One region of the Clostridium sp. X genome, then DNA from elsewhere that is predicted to be linked to it. Evidence: a T-box and tRNA genes for the amino acid it is inferred to sense, from the RefSeq annotation. Region 1 holds a T-box; the other holds one or more tRNA genes.
What was found. A T-box is a leader RNA that pairs with one kind of tRNA and senses whether it is charged. The one in region 1 lies ahead of metG (methionine--tRNA ligase), so its partner is inferred to be a tRNA-Met.
Positions count from the first base shown of each region.

Region 2: it has a tRNA-Met gene. The T-box ahead of metG (methionine--tRNA ligase) is inferred to sense a tRNA for this amino acid. The anticodon was not compared.

Region 1 is NZ_CM146912.1:1,167,401-1,175,425, forward strand. It holds gene ACX0KU_RS06000 (SNF2 helicase associated domain-containing protein) at 1-2,909, shown strand, start outside; gene ACX0KU_RS06005 (polysaccharide deacetylase family protein) at 2,978-3,880, opposite strand; T-box leader at 4,118-4,373, shown strand; gene metG (methionine--tRNA ligase) at 4,471-6,411, shown strand; gene ACX0KU_RS06015 (DUF445 family protein) at 6,539-8,025, shown strand, end outside.
Region 2 is NZ_CM146912.1:662,182-670,206, forward strand. It holds gene ACX0KU_RS03230 (sulfurtransferase TusA family protein) at 1-2,151, opposite strand, end outside; gene ACX0KU_RS03235 (M67 family metallopeptidase) at 2,197-2,604, opposite strand; gene ACX0KU_RS03240 (HesA/MoeB/ThiF family protein) at 2,610-3,437, opposite strand; gene thiS (sulfur carrier protein ThiS) at 3,427-3,642, opposite strand; tRNA gene ACX0KU_RS03250 (tRNA-Met) at 3,996-4,071, shown strand; partial or broken gene ACX0KU_RS03255 (response regulator) at 4,156-4,506, opposite strand; gene ACX0KU_RS03260 (hypothetical protein) at 4,484-4,846, opposite strand; gene ACX0KU_RS03265 (GNAT family N-acetyltransferase) at 5,003-5,494, opposite strand; gene ACX0KU_RS03270 (methyl-accepting chemotaxis protein) at 5,592-7,580, opposite strand; gene ACX0KU_RS03275 (spore coat protein) at 7,969-8,025, shown strand, end outside.

The sequences.
Region 1 (8,025 bases):
GACAAATTAAAGATTTATTACAAGAGCTTAATGTAGGAATTTTAGTCAGAGATAATATAAAAAAGCAAGTGAAGTTACATTATACAATTCACCAAAAGGATATTTTTTCAGAACTATCTTCTATAGAATTTAAAATAGGAGAAGATACATTATATGTAATAAAAGATTTAATTGAGTTTTTGGATGTTGTTCAAAATAAAGATAAAAATATTAACTTTGGAAAGAACTTTATTTATAAGCCTAAAGAGCATGTATTCTCTCCAAATGATGAGAAGAGTATAAGTATACTTATGGAGATTTATGAAATAAATAAGAATCTTCAAAGTTTTGATAAGGGATATAGACATAATAGATTATTAAAGGGAAAAAAGGCATTATTAGCAGACAATCAATTAAAGCGAATTTTATATAGCTTAAAGGATAAACCTATTGAATTTAGATTCAATAAAGGATATTCAATTACTACAAATATAATAGAAGAAAAACTACCTTTGGAGTTTGATATATATGAACAACAGGGATATATATATATGAAACAAAAAGGAGAATCGATTATATTTTTAACTAAAGACGGTGAATATGTAATATATAATAATATGATATATCATATTACAAAAGATAAGGCTAAGATATTTAAAGCCTTTTATAATTTATATGATACTAAGATAAACAATACTATAAAGTTCAATATGGAGGACAAGGAAGAACTGGGATCTTATATATTGCCTAGTTTAAGAGACATAAGTTCTAATATAAATATAGATCCTACTATATCTGACGAATTTTATGAGGAGCCCTTAAGGGCAGAAATGTATTTTGATAAAAAAGGTAATGGAGTTACTATAGAAGTAAAGTTTAACTATGGAGATATAAGTATAAATCCTCTAAAGGACAAAGAAATAAGAAGTGGGGATAGTATACTTATAAGAGATATATCTCAGGAACTTAAGATAATTCAAGAATTAATAGATAGCGGATTCCAAAAAGAAGACTATAGGTTTGTTATGAAAAAGGAAGAAAATATTATAAGCTTTATACAAAACAAAATTGAACATCTATCTAATTTAGGAGAAGTTTATTACTCAAAAGAATTTAAGAATATAAAAATATACAATAATCCTACTATAGTATCTAATGTGAAAATAAATGAACATAACTTACTAGAATTTGATTTTAATATAAGTGAAGTTGAAAGAGAAGAACTTAAGGATATATTTAATGCAGTAAAAGAAAAGAAGAAATATTATAAGCTTAAGAAAGGTGGGTTTATACCACTTGAATCACAAGAACTGCAGGATTTTTCTAATATGATTAAATACCTAAATATAAAAGATTTTGATTTGCAAAAGGAAAAAATTCTTTTATCTACTTATAATGCTTTATATATAGATGAACTTGTAAAAGATAAGCAAGTATCAGTAAAAGCCCATGAGAGCTTTAACAATCTTGTAAGTAATATAAAGTCTGTGAAAAATATCGAATTTAAAGCTAGTGAAAATTTAGATAAAGTTATGAGAGAATATCAAAGATTTGGATTCAAGTGGCTGAAAACTCTTGCAGGTTGTGGACTAGGAGGAATATTAGCAGATGAGATGGGACTTGGTAAAACTCTTCAAGCAATAGCTTTTATTGAATCGGAAATAAAGGATAATAAAAGAGTACCAACACTAGTTATTGCTCCAACATCTTTAGTATATAATTGGAAGGATGAAATAGAAAAGTTTGCACCTAATTTAACTACTTTAATAATATCAGGTGATAAAAAAGAGAGAAAAGTAAAGCTAAAAGAAGCTGAAAATTATGATATTATAATTACGTCTTATCCATTAATAAGGAGAGATGTAGAAGAATACAAAGAAATTATTTTTAAATATTGTCTACTAGATGAAGCACAAAATATAAAAAATCCTAGTTCTATAAATTCAAGAGCTGTTAAAGAAATAAAGGCAAAAGCTTATTTTGCTTTAACAGGAACTCCAATAGAAAATTCTCTTACTGAGTTATGGTCTATATTTGATTTTATAATGCCAGGATATTTGATGAATCATAATAAGTTTTTGCAAAATTATGAAGTTCCTATTGTAAAAGATAATGATAAATTAGCATTGCAAGAATTGAATAGGCACATTAAACCTTTTATATTAAGAAGATTAAAAAAGGATGTGTTAAGTGAACTACCACCTAAAATTGAGCATAAAATATTGGTAGAAATGACTGATGAACAGAAAAAATTATATGCTGCATATTTAAGTCAATTCAAAGAGGATTTAGCTATAGAAATAAAAGAAAAAGGCTTTAAGAAAAGTAGACTTAAAATATTATCTATGTTAACACGATTAAGGCAAATTTGTGATGATCCATCTATATTTATAGAAAATTATAAGGGTGATAGTGGCAAGATGGAAACACTTCTAGGTATTTTAGAGGAAAGCATATCTTCAGAGCATAGGATACTACTATTTTCTCAATTTACTACTGTCCTTAAAAATATAGAAAAGATACTTATAAAAGAAAAAATAGATTATATGTATTTAGATGGTAAAACAAAGATGGAAGATAGAGTGACTATAGTTAAAGATTTTAATAATGGAAAAAGTAAAGTATTTTTAATATCTCTAAAGGCTGGAGGGGCAGGGCTTAATTTAACGGGAGCAGATACTGTAATACACTTTGACCCATGGTGGAATCCAGCAGTAGAAGATCAAGCAACGGATAGAGCACATAGAATGGGACAGAAAAGCACTGTAGAAGTTATAAAACTGATTACAAGAGGCACCATTGAAGAGAAAATATATAATCTTCAACAAAAGAAAAGGGAAATCATAAATAATGTTATAAACTCAGATATTTATGAGGAAAACTTAATATCCGAGTTAAGTGAAGACGAGGTAAGAGATTTATTTGTATAAAAGTATGTATTAAAAAATGCTGTAAAGTTATTCTTAAATAACCTTACAGCATTTTTATATTATTAAACTTACTCGGCTAAAGTTTTAAACTCATAGCCTTCAGACTTTAAAAATTCTATTATTTCAGGAAGAGAATCAGCGGTGGTGCTTTTACTTCCAGTATCATGCATTAGGATAACTACATGATTTTTATTTTTGGGATTCATATTATTTACGGAGTTTTTTAAATTTTGTACAAGTTCTGCTGAAGGGATAGTGCTTCTTTTAGAATCAACAGCGTCGTTATTTAAAGCATTCCAATCTACGTATGTGTAACCAGCTTTAGTTACAGCCTCCTTATAAGCAGTTCTGCCAAAAGAACCACCAGGAAAACGAATAATTTTATTATCAAAGGAGCCTAATATAGAGGCTAAAGCTTTATTGCTTTTATCTAAATCAACTAAAAAGTTATTAGTTGAGCTATAGATAAATTTATAGTCATGAGAATAAGTATGATTAGCAATTAAGTGTCCTGAATCATGAGTTCGTTTTGTTAGTTCAGGATACTGTTCAGCATTTTTTCCAATAACGAAAAAAGTAGCTTTAATATTATAATCATCCAGAATCTCTAATATTCTTGGAGTCACCTTAGAGCTTGGACCATCATCGAAAGTTAAAAAAACTTCTTTTTTATCTGGAGCAGCATCTGATGGTTTAACATTTTCTGGTGGTTTATTAGGTGTAGTTAGATTATTATTAGAATCTTCATCATTATTCCCATTCTGATTATTCTGGTCGTTAGGCTTGTCTACGTTTTCATCAGTAGAATTATCTTTATTACCTTGTATAGGAATATTGTTTTTAACTTGATTTTTTGTAGGGTTTTTTAAAAATTTCATTCCTAGTGTAAATCCCATGGCAAATATAAGCATAAAGCTAAGTGTTACAATAATTATTTTCTTTATATTTTGTCTCTTTCGTGAACGTCTCAAGATTATCCCATCCCCTATAATTAAAATATCTACAACAATCTTTAAAAAGATTTTATTAAGTATTAAGTTTGTATGTACTTTATTATATCACTTTATGTTAGATTTGGTTAAACAATTTGTCCATAAAAGTAAATAAAACTTGTTATACATAAGAAACATAAAAATTATTTTCATAGGAGATAATAATATTGACATATTAACCTATTTATCATAATATTTTATTTAGAAATTAGTATATTAAATGCATTGAAGAGAAGAGTAACAAATGAAGTTGTCTATAAGAGAGCTAGGTTAGGTGAAAGCTAGTGACACAGAAGTTTGTGAAGATGGCCTTGGAGCATACTATTCGAAATTTTTAGGGTAGTACGGAAGCAACCGTTATATTGTAGAGTGATAGAATTGCTTATATTATCTGGCAAGGAGTCACTTATTGAGGTTTTTGATGAGAGTCAAAAACAAATTAGAGTGGTAACACGTAAACTACGTCTCTAGGCAGGATAAAGCTTGCTTAGAGGCTTTTTATTTAAGTAAATTTAATGGAGTTGAGTATTCTATAGAATTTCTCAGCAAAAGAAAATGGAGGAATTAAAATGAGCAAAGGAAATTACTACATAACAACACCAATATATTATCCATCAGCAAATTTGCATATAGGAAATACGTATACTACGGTAGCCGCAGATGCTATTGCTAGGTTTAAAAGGCTAACAGGCTATGATGCATATTTATTAACGGGAACAGACGAACATGGACAAAAGATTCAAAGACTTGCAGAGGCGAAGGGAATTACATCAAAGGAATATGTTGACGAAATAGTAGCAGGTATTAAGGACTTATGGAGTATAATGAATGTAAGTTATGATAAGTTTATAAGAACTACAGATGATTATCATATAGAAACAGTGCAAAAGATATTTAAACAGCTCTATGATCAAGGAGATATCTACAAAAGTGAGTATGAAGGCTTATATTGCACTCCATGTGAATCGTTTTGGACAGAGACACAGCTTGTAAACGGGAACTGTCCAGATTGCGGAAGACCAGTTGAAAATACCAAAGAAGAGGCTTACTTCTTTAGGATGTCAAAGTATGCTGATAGATTAATAGATCATATAGAAACACATCCAGAATTTATACAACCAGAATCTAGAAAAAATGAAATGTTAAATAATTTTTTAAGACCAGGACTTCAAGATTTATGTGTGTCAAGAACTTCATTTGATTGGGGAATTCCTGTTACATTTGATAATAAACATGTAATATATGTATGGATAGATGCCCTTGCAAACTATATAACAGCCCTTGGTTATAATCAAGATAATGATGAACTATATCAAAAATATTGGCCTGCAAATATTCACTTAGTGGGAAAAGATATTTTAAGATTCCATACAATTTATTGGCCAATTATGCTTATGGCTTTAGAGTTACCACTTCCAAAGCAAGTTTTCGGGCATGGATGGCTTTTAGTTGATGGTGGCAAAATGTCAAAATCTAAAGGTAATGTAGTTGATCCAGTTACCCTAGTGGAGCACTTTGGAGCAGATGCAGTAAGATATTATCTTCTTCATGAGATACCATTTGGGCAAGATGGACTATATACAAGTGAAATATTTATAAAGAAAACAAATTCAGATCTTGCAAATGATCTTGGAAATCTTGTAAATAGAACAATTGCTATGATAAATAAGTATTTTGATGGAGTTATTCAAGAGCCAAATTCCAAAGAAGAAGTAGATGAAGATTTAATAAGGGTTACCTTAGGGTCACCATCAAAGGTAGAGGGAAGAATGGATGCATTAAAACTACCAGAAGCTTTGGATGAAATCTGGACAGTTGTAAGAAGAAGTAATAAATATATTGATGAGACTATGCCTTGGGTGCTTGCTAAGGATGAAGATAAAAAAGAAAGACTTGGAACAGTTTTATATAATCTAGTTGAGAGCTTAAGAGCAGTATCAGTAATGCTCTCAGCATTTCTTCCAGAAACAAGTGAAAAGATAAATAAACAATTAAATATAGATGTATGCACTTGGGATAGTTTAGCTTCTTTTGATGGAACAAAAGCTGGAACAACGGTAGGGGAAGGAGAAGTTATATTCCCAAGAATAGATGTAGAGAAGAAACTTGAGGAACTTGCAGCGCTACAAGCAGAGAAAGTAAAGATAGCTGAAGATTCTAGCAAGGTTGAGATGAAGCCATTAAAAGAAGAAATTACAATAGAAGACTTTGAGAAAATTGATTTGAGAGTAGTAAAAGTTATAGATTGCCAGCCAGTGAAAAAGGCAGATAAACTTCTTAAGTTAAAGGTTGATTTAGGAGGAGAAGAAAGACAGGTGATTTCTGGCATAGCTAAGTATTATAAGCCAGAAGATTTAATAGGAAAATACGTTGTTTTAGTAGCAAACTTAAAACCAGTAAAATTAAGAGGGGAATTATCACAAGGCATGATTCTTGCAGCCTCAGATGATAAGGAAAAATTATTTGCAGTAAATCCAGGAGAACTTCCAACAGGAAGCGTTGTAAAATAATAATTAGAATAATAAAAAAATAGGTATTATTACTTACAACTAACTAGATAAAGGAGACAAGAGCAACTTGTTTCCTTCTTCAAGTTTTAGCAAAGAGAAATAAGAAACAATGGAGGAAGGATTAGTTATGCAGTATAAAGAAATTTTATTTACAGCTATAATAGGCTCAATAATAGGATATATAACAAATTGGTTAGCTATAAAAATGCTATTTCGACCACGAACAGAAAAAAGGATATTCGGTATTAAAGTGCCATTTACTCCAGGACTTATTCCAAAGGAGCAAAAGAGGATGGCAAGTAGTATAGGAGATGCAGTAGGAAATCACTTGCTTACAACTGATACTATGATTCAGGCTATAGAAGATAATGGAATTGATGAGAAGTTTGGGAGATGGGTCGAAGCTAAAGTTTTGGAGTTAGAGGCAAGTAATGAGTCTTTAGGAGAACAAATTAAACATATAATTGGAGAAAAATATAGTTCTTTTAAGAGTTATATAAAAATTAAGGTAGCAGGCTTTGTATTAGGAACTATAAAAAAAGAGAAATTTAAAAAAGAAATGCAGAAGATGTTGTTGCAAGAAATAAAAAATGAACTAAATAATAGTCCGCAGACTATATTAGACAGTCAGTACTATAAAAAAATTAGAAGTAATCTATTAGAGAATGTCAATGAGTATAAAAACTCAGACGATTTCAAGAAAAATATTCAAAATATAATAGAAACTAAAATGAGTGAGTTTGAGAAGGATAATAAGACGTTAAAAGAAATTCTTCCGGCAGACTTTGTAAGTACATTAAAAGTATACATATATAGCAAGAACTATGATATAGCAATGACTATAAAGCAAATGCTAAAAGATGAAAATATACAAATCAAAATAAAACATGCATTATCTGATATGATAAGTAGTAATTTAAATTCTATGGTAGCTATGTTCTTAAATCCAGATATGATATATGCTAAATTGCTACCTGCAATTGAAGATTATTTAGACAAAGAAGATACTCATAGAGAAATTGCTCTTCTAATAAATGAATTAATTGATAAGGGACTAGACAATAGAGTATCAGATATTTTTTATAATCTTTCTGAAGAAGCAAAAAAGAGAAATGCAAGGAATATAAGTGAAGCAATATCAGAAAAGCTAATAGATGATAAGTTAATAGAAAACTTAATTTTAGATCTAGAAGAAAAGCTAAAGGATAGTAACACTATTGAGGAAGTTTTACAAAAGTTAGATATAGACTTAGAGGAACTTATAGAGAATTTCATTGGTGAAAAAATAAGTTGTACTATAAACAGTAAGGAAATCGAAGATAAGATAGAGATGTATGTTGATGATTTTGTAAAAGATGTCTTGAATATGCCTTTGCAGGATATGTTTAAGGGAAATAAAAAAAGTATATCAAAAGCTGCTGCAGAATTAGCGGAAGAAGTTTTTGAAACCTTCTTAAAAACTAGAGGAATAGAGTTTTTAAATGCTTTTGATATAAGTAAAATAGTTGAAGATAAAATAAACATTTTTGATATTACTTTTACAGAAAATCTTATACTTACAATAGCTAGTAAAGAATTAGAGGCCATAACTTGGCTTGGAGCCCTACTTGGTTT
Region 2 (8,025 bases), 510 kb from region 1:
AACTTTTACAAAATTAATCGGACATTGAACTCCTCTAAAGTCTATCACTTCATAATCCTTAATATTAGATGTTTCTTCTGTAGAAGAGTTTAGATCTATTTCTATACTACCCTCTTTTGGAATAGTTATCTCAAGCTTTCCGTTTAGTGATTCATACATTGCTTTTACTTTCTCAATAACATATTCAACATCTAATTCCTTATTTGATATATCTTTTACATCCCCAAGTTTATAATCTATTAATGTATCTATAAGCTCTTTTACCTCTATTTTCAGATAACCAACATCAACAAAATTTTTAATAAATTCCTTAAATATCTCTCTATCTTTATTTACTTGTATTCCTTTAAGAATAAGCAGTGCTCTTGAAGCTGATAATGCTGCATCATATAATTCCCCAGATGCTTTAGAGTTTTTAAATCTTTCAAAAGAATTTCTTGCATTTGATAAATCAAGCTTTATAATATCAAATACTCCAGTACTACATTCCCCTGCTCCACGACCTTCTAATGAGAATCTATTACATGATCCAAAATCATTATAAAGATCAGGATTTTCATTAATATCCTCTATTGTAGAATACTTTGAAATTAATCCTTTTATAGCATCAACATTTCCACTTAAGAACTCATTAAAATCTTCTACTCCAGATTGAACCTTTAATGCTGCAAGTTCAATAAGAAACTTCGGTATTTTCTTAGCTGGAACATCTCCAAAATCTTCTCCTATTTTAGCTCCATCTTCTGAAACCTTTCCTCCAAAAGAAACAGAATAAGCTGGTACAAGACCATCACTTGATCTCTTAGCTCTTCCACTTAAACCTATTCTACCCTTCTGATGTTGACCACAAGAATTCGGGCAACCAGATATAAATATTCTTGGAAGTGAATTTTTTATACTCTTCTCTTCATTCTTAAATGCCTCTCTTATAGCACTAAGGAAGTTTTGTGATAAACAAAGTCCTAGTTGACAAGTAGATGCTCCTGCACAAGCTAGTGAGTTATCAATATCTGATGTTGATGAAAATTCTTTTATTATATCTAATAACTTAACTGCATCCTCTTCTTTTAAATCACGTACAAAGAAGCCCTGAGTGTTTGAAATTCTTATTGATGTTTCATATCCTAAGGTACTTAAAAAGTTTAATACCTTATCTAAATCTTTTGCATGAAGATTTCCACCTTCAGGATGTATATAAACTGAATAATACCCTAATTTCTTTTGACTAAATAAAACATTCTTATATTCATTATCTACTGATGAATTTCCCACGCTATCCTCATGAGCTTTCTCAGTGATTTCTATATTAAGGTCTAGGTTCTTCTCTTTTCTTACTTTTTCAAGCTGTTTATTAAATAGCTGAATAAACTTTTCTTCTCCAAGTCTTCCAACTATATATCTTATCCTAGCCTTATGCTTGTTACTTCTGTCTCCTTCTTTTTCAAAGACTTCCTTCATAGCTTGTGCATAGTAGAGAACATCTTTAGCATCAATAAAATCTGAAAGCTTTATTGATACTCTTGGATTTCCTCCAAAGCCTCCGCCTCCATAGACTACAAATCCTCTTTTTCCATCACTATTTACTTTTGCTATAAAACCTAAATCAGATATACTAGCATTTCCAGTATCCTCTGGGCTATTAGAAAAAGCTAGTTTGTACTTTCTTGGAAGATTCATAGTTGAAGAATCTTTTATCAAATAATCTGTAACTGCCTTAACATAAGGGGTTACATCAAATACATCATCTTTAGATACTCCACTTAGTGGAGAACACTCTACATTTCTAACTGTGTTACCACCTGTTCCTTTTGTTGTTATACCTACATTTATAAGACTACTCATTATTTCATATACTTCATCTAGGCTCTCTACATTTTGGAACTGTATACCTTGACGTGAAGTAATATGCATTTTTCCATTAGCATATTTTTTTGATAAGGCGCTTATAGTCTCAAGCTGTTCCTTAGTTATAACTCCTCCTGGAATTCTAGGTCTTGTCATATATGTTTCTTTTGCTCTTTGTTCATATATTCCCATAGAAACTCTAAATGCTTTAAATCTAACAGAATCTAATTCACCTTTTTTATATTGTTCTGCTTTATTTTTAAACTCTTCTACTGCATCAAAATGTTCTTTTAATATTTCAATCATCCCAATTCACCCCATATCCAGCTTCCACTAAATTTGAAACTTACTTTACATAATTTGATATTCGAGTATTTTTACATTATCCTTACGTATTTCAAAAAGTTTAAAGACTGGCTCTTCCTTTTCTAAGGATAGAATTCCATATACCGCATTTGGATCAAAGGCTAATCTTTTATCTTCCTCCGATGGTCTTGAAGGTGTATATGGATGTGAATGATAGTTACCTATCAATACCATTTCTTTACTTCTTATTTCTCTAATAGCATTAAATTGTTCTTTTGCATCCATAGAGAAATGTTCACTGCTCTCATCTATATTTCTTAAGGAAATTGCTTCTTTTATAAAAACATTTTCCCCTTCTTTAACTCCTGCAAGATAGCCACAACATTCTAGAGGAAATTCTCTTTTTCCCTGTTCTACTATCTTTTCATATTCACTCTTTAGTATATAAATCATATTGATCACCCCTGCATATTGCCTTTCAAGTCACAGGAAGGCTTCTCATAATCTATTAAGCTATCAATACTTGGATTCTCTCCACATACCCCACACTTTTTACTATGGCCAATTTTAATTTTTCTAAATTGCATAGTAATGGCATCATAAGTTAAAAGATATCCTGCTAGAGTTTTTCCAAGTCCTAAAATGTACTTTATAGCTTCTGTTGCTTGAAGAGTTCCTATAACTCCTCCCATAACTCCTAAAACTCCAGCTTCTCTACAAGTTGGTACAACTCCACTTGGTGGTGGTGATTGGAATATACATCTGTAGCAAGGTGTATTATTATCTGGAATATAAGTAGTAAGTTGTCCTTGGAATCTTATTATTCCTGCATGTGAAAAAGGTTTCTTTGCAAGTACACAGGCATCGTTGATTAAAAACTTAGCTGAAAAATTATCTGTTCCATCTATTATAAAATCGTAATCTTGATCTTCTATAATCTTTAAAATATTTTCAGAAGTTGCAAACTCATTATAAGTTATAACTTTTACATCTGGATTTAAATCATTTATAGTTTCCCTTCCTGATTCAACTTTAAGCTTACCAACATCTTTTGTTTGATGTATAATTTGTCTTTGTAGATTTGAAAGGTCTACTACATCCCCATCAACCAGACCTATTGTTCCAATTCCTGCTGCTGCTAGGTACATAGCTGCTGGTGCACCAAGTCCACCTGTTCCTATAATCAAAACCTTTGAATTTAATAGTTTTTCTTGCCCCTCTACTCCAACCTCTGACAGAATAATATGTCTTGAGTATCTTTCTATTTGTTCTTCTTTAAAATCCAATACTTCCACCTCCCATAAAGTATAAGAAATCTATTTCATCATTTTCCTTTAATATAGTATCTGAAAATTTCTCTCTATCTACAAACTCTCCATTTAATTGAACTGAAACCATATCAGGAGCTTCAACTTTTTCTACTTCTAATATCTCCGTTACTGTTATGTTGTCTTTAATATCTTTTAATTCTCCATTTACTCTTAATTTCATTTTTCTTACCCCCAATTAGTAATTGATTTAAATTATAGTAATCCTTTATAATATATTTTAATAACCTAGTATTTCTATAGGCTTTTCGTAATTAATTTTAAGTTATATATAAGTTACCACTTACTATAAGAGATGTCAATATAATTTTCTAGGATTATAATAATATATTTATCTATAATTCCATCATTTAAATTTTATCTTGTGACTGACCTCTCTAATCTTCAGCTGGAGTAAAACTATATGTAAATCCAAAAACTTTATTTATTATTATAAATTTACCTTGACTTATATAGTTACTTATAATATACTTAGAACATAGCTTAAGTAAATAACTACTTCAGTTATTACAATATCGCGGGATGGAGCAGCTGGCAGCTCGTCGGGCTCATAACCCGAAGGTCGTAGGTTCAAATCCTGCTCCCGCAACCATAAAAAACACTCTAATTATTATAATTAGAGTGTTTTTCTATATTCTATTTAATTTTTAACTTCTATAATAAATATGACATTTAATTAGGATATCTTATCTGATATTATATCCAGTTTCTTTAATACTTCTACAAATTTAGTAGTATCAATAGGCTTTGCAGCATATGCTTCACATCCAATTTCAAAAGCTCTATAAACATATTCAGTCTCTCCTAGAGCAGTAGTCATAATAACTTTCACTCTTTCTTTAGGCAAAAGTCCTTTTTGTTTTTCGAAATCTCTTATTGCTTTTAATACTTTTACCCCATCCACTTTTGGCATCATTATATCTAAGCATATAAGGTCATAGGGTTTTTCCTCTTTAACAGCCATTAAGTACGCGTCTAATGCTTCCATTCCGTCTACAACTAAATCACACTCTCCATACTCTTCTAATTATCTCAACGCTATCATCATCGTTAATTATATCTTCTGGAATAGAATTAAAATCCTCTGTTAATTCCTTTAGATTATGAAGAATAGTAAATGCTCGTATATTCTCCATTTCACAGCCTTCTAAAAAATGAATTACTGCCTTAAAAGCATTCTTTTCTATATCAACTTCAGCTTTATTTTGAGATATATAAAATTGTTGTTTTACGTCTTCATAAACTTCACTTTCCTGCTCTAAGGAGTTTTTTTCTTTTAAAAGTTCTAGAAAGTTTTTTATCTCTTTAATTATTGTGGAGGCATCTCCATCAACTTCGTCTCCATTTTTTATTTTCTCTAGTTCCACCTTTATAAAATTTTCAGAAATTACTCGTTTTATGTAGTATTTAATATAAAAATAGAAATTAATTAATATTTATGTAATAACTATAAAAAGCACCCTATACAGGATGCTTCTTAAATTTAATCTAATTTTCTTTTTTAGTTTTTATTCGATGACTAATTATAGCTTTTTCTCAAAACAATAAAAACTTCCTTTCCTAAACTTTACTGTTCCTACTGTTTTATATCCAAGCCTCTCGTAAAGATTACATGCCGGTTCGTTTTCAACAAATGTATCTAATCTTATAGCCTCATACCCCATCTCTTTTCCGTAAAGTTCAGTATAATTCATTATAGCTTTTGCAATTCCCTTCCCTTGAGATTCTGGGTCAATACATAGTCTATGTACAATCAATTGTTTTCCTGAATTAAATTCCCAGTCTAAGTTCTCATACTCCTTATCTTGATGTTCATTTAAAACAGTAATCCCTTTAATAACCCCTTTATCTTCATAAATATAGAGAGTATCCTTATTTAAATCACTATTAATAACCTTAGCATTTGGATAAATATCATCCCATTGATGAATGTTTTTTGACTCCATATCAATAACTACTTTTTTTATTAAATTCATTATTGCTTGTTGTTCATGTATACTTGCTTTTCTAATCATTTATATGCCCTCTCAATATTTATTTTTAATGGGCTGGAGAGTTTAAATACTCCCCAGCCCATTTGTTAAATTATATATTTTTACTCAATCTAAACAATTAAATTTTAAACCTCATAATGATTGTTTGTAGGTTCTGTGCTAAGTCTGATAGTGCCTCACTAGAACCTGCAATATCTTCTATTGAAGCTGTTTGTTCTTCCATAGAGGATGTTGTTTCCTCCGTTGCAGCGGCATTTTCTTCTGCGATTGCCGCAAGTTTTTCTAGTATATCTAATATTTCATCTTTTATATGTTCCATCTCTTGTCCTGAAACATTCAACTTCCTAACAGCTTTTTCTGATTCCTTCATTGCTTCTGAAATTAACACATATTTATCCTTACTATTAATTACACTGTCTGTTTGCTCTTTAGATATTGAAGATAATCTTTCCATTGTCCTTACAGCATCTTGAGCATTACTTTGTAATTCACTTACCACTTCATTAATATCCTTTGTGGATATTGAGGATTGCTCTGCAAGTTTTCTAATTTCTTCTGCTACCACTGCAAATCCTTTTCCTGCTTCTCCTGCTCTTGCTGCCTCTATTGCTGCATTTAATGCCAATAAATTAGTCTGCTCAGCTATAGATGCAATTACATCACTTGCTTGTCCAATTTTATTCGAACTATAATTTGTTTTTAATATAACTTCATAAATTTCCTTTGTAGCATCATTACTTTCTTCCGTTATTTTATATAGATTATCCATTTCATCTATTCCTTCATTAACAACATCTGTAACCTTGCTTGAAGCAATATTCAAATCTTTTACATATCCTTGATCTTTTTCAATAGTTCCTCCTAGTAAAATAGCCTTTGAGGAGCCTTCTTCTGTATTTCGTGCTTGTGATGATGCACTTGCTGATATGCTCTCAATTGTTTTTGATACATCTTCTGCAGCAGCAGCTGACTGTTGTGCAGTAGCTGTTAATTCTTCTGATGCAGCAGATACTTGTGATGAAGAACTACTAATATCTTTAATAATCTCTCTTAGACTAATAGTTATACTTTGTAAGGCTCTAGATAAAGATCCAATTTCATCTTTCTTTTCTAAAAAGCTCTCTGAAACATCTTCTGTAATATCTAAATTAGCAATTTTAGCAGAATGTTCTATTGTTTTAATAATTGGTGTTGCAATTGAATTACCAATTATATATGCAATAACAATACTTACTACTAAAGTTATAACCAGAACTAATATAATAGCTTTCTGTAATGCAGGCAGAGCAGCTAATACTTCTTTTTTATTAGCAGTAATAACAAATATCCATTCAGTACCTTCAATCGGTGCATATGCTGCATCTAAATCATTGTCGTTAAAAGAATAAGTATTGACTCCAGTTTTTTCTGCTAATATCTTTTCAAATAATGTAGCTAAGGATTTTAAGCTTTCATCTTTCTTTGATTCCTCTATTGGATTAAATCCATTTAATACCTTATTTCTATCTGGATGTCCAACAACTATTCCACTAGTGTTAATCATATAGCCGTATCCCTCAGTACCAAAGCCAGTATTATCTACAACATTGCTTAAAGCCATTCCATCTCTACGCCCTACTAAAGCTCCAACCACTTTACCATCTCGTTCAATAGGAGTAACATACATTAAAACAAGTTCCTTTGTTACTTTGCTAATTAATAAATCTGATACATTAGTCTCCCCTTTTAATGCTTTTTTTATGTACTCTCTATCTCCTAGTTTAGCGGTTGTCCCATTCGAGTAATAGGCAGTACCGTCTAATTTTACTACTGCAAGGTCAAGAAAGTTCGTTGCTTTTAATTGTCTTTGTAATATAGGTTGTTGCACTTTCCAATCCATACCTTGGATATCTATTCTACTTGCTATCATTTGTAAGGTTTTTTCTTGTGTTTCGATTCGACTTGCAGCTAATTTTGATGCTTCAACAGCTAGAGAAGCAAGAGATTTTTCTGCTTCTGCAGTAAGGATTTTACTAGACCTTTCTAAGGAAATCCCTCCTAAAGCAATAGATGATACTAAAATTAAGATAGAAAAATAAATAATAAGTTTTGATTTAATACTTTTCATTGTTAATACCCCACTCTAGTTATTTAAATTTATATTTTTATGCTCTACTTAAAAGACTATATATTAAAAGTTTTTTACATGATTTATCTATTTTCATGTATAAATTCTATTATATACCATATTACACTAATCTTTTTTACAATGCAATAAACTACGATTTTTTTATATCTATATTGATATTTTTTGCACTATATCAGCAATTCACATTAAAACTGACCTATCAGCTAGAGAATACACTATATTATCAAGAGATATATTGAAAAAACAACCTCTTTTTTTGATCTTTTTAATACAAAAATTTAATACATATTTAATATCTTTGTTTATTGTATAACGATAGATTTGAATTGGAAGAATACATACGTTAGAAAAAATAGGAGGTGACCCTATGAAACCACAAAATTTAGCATTACATGAAACAATGCAAATTCACGAGATGTTAAAC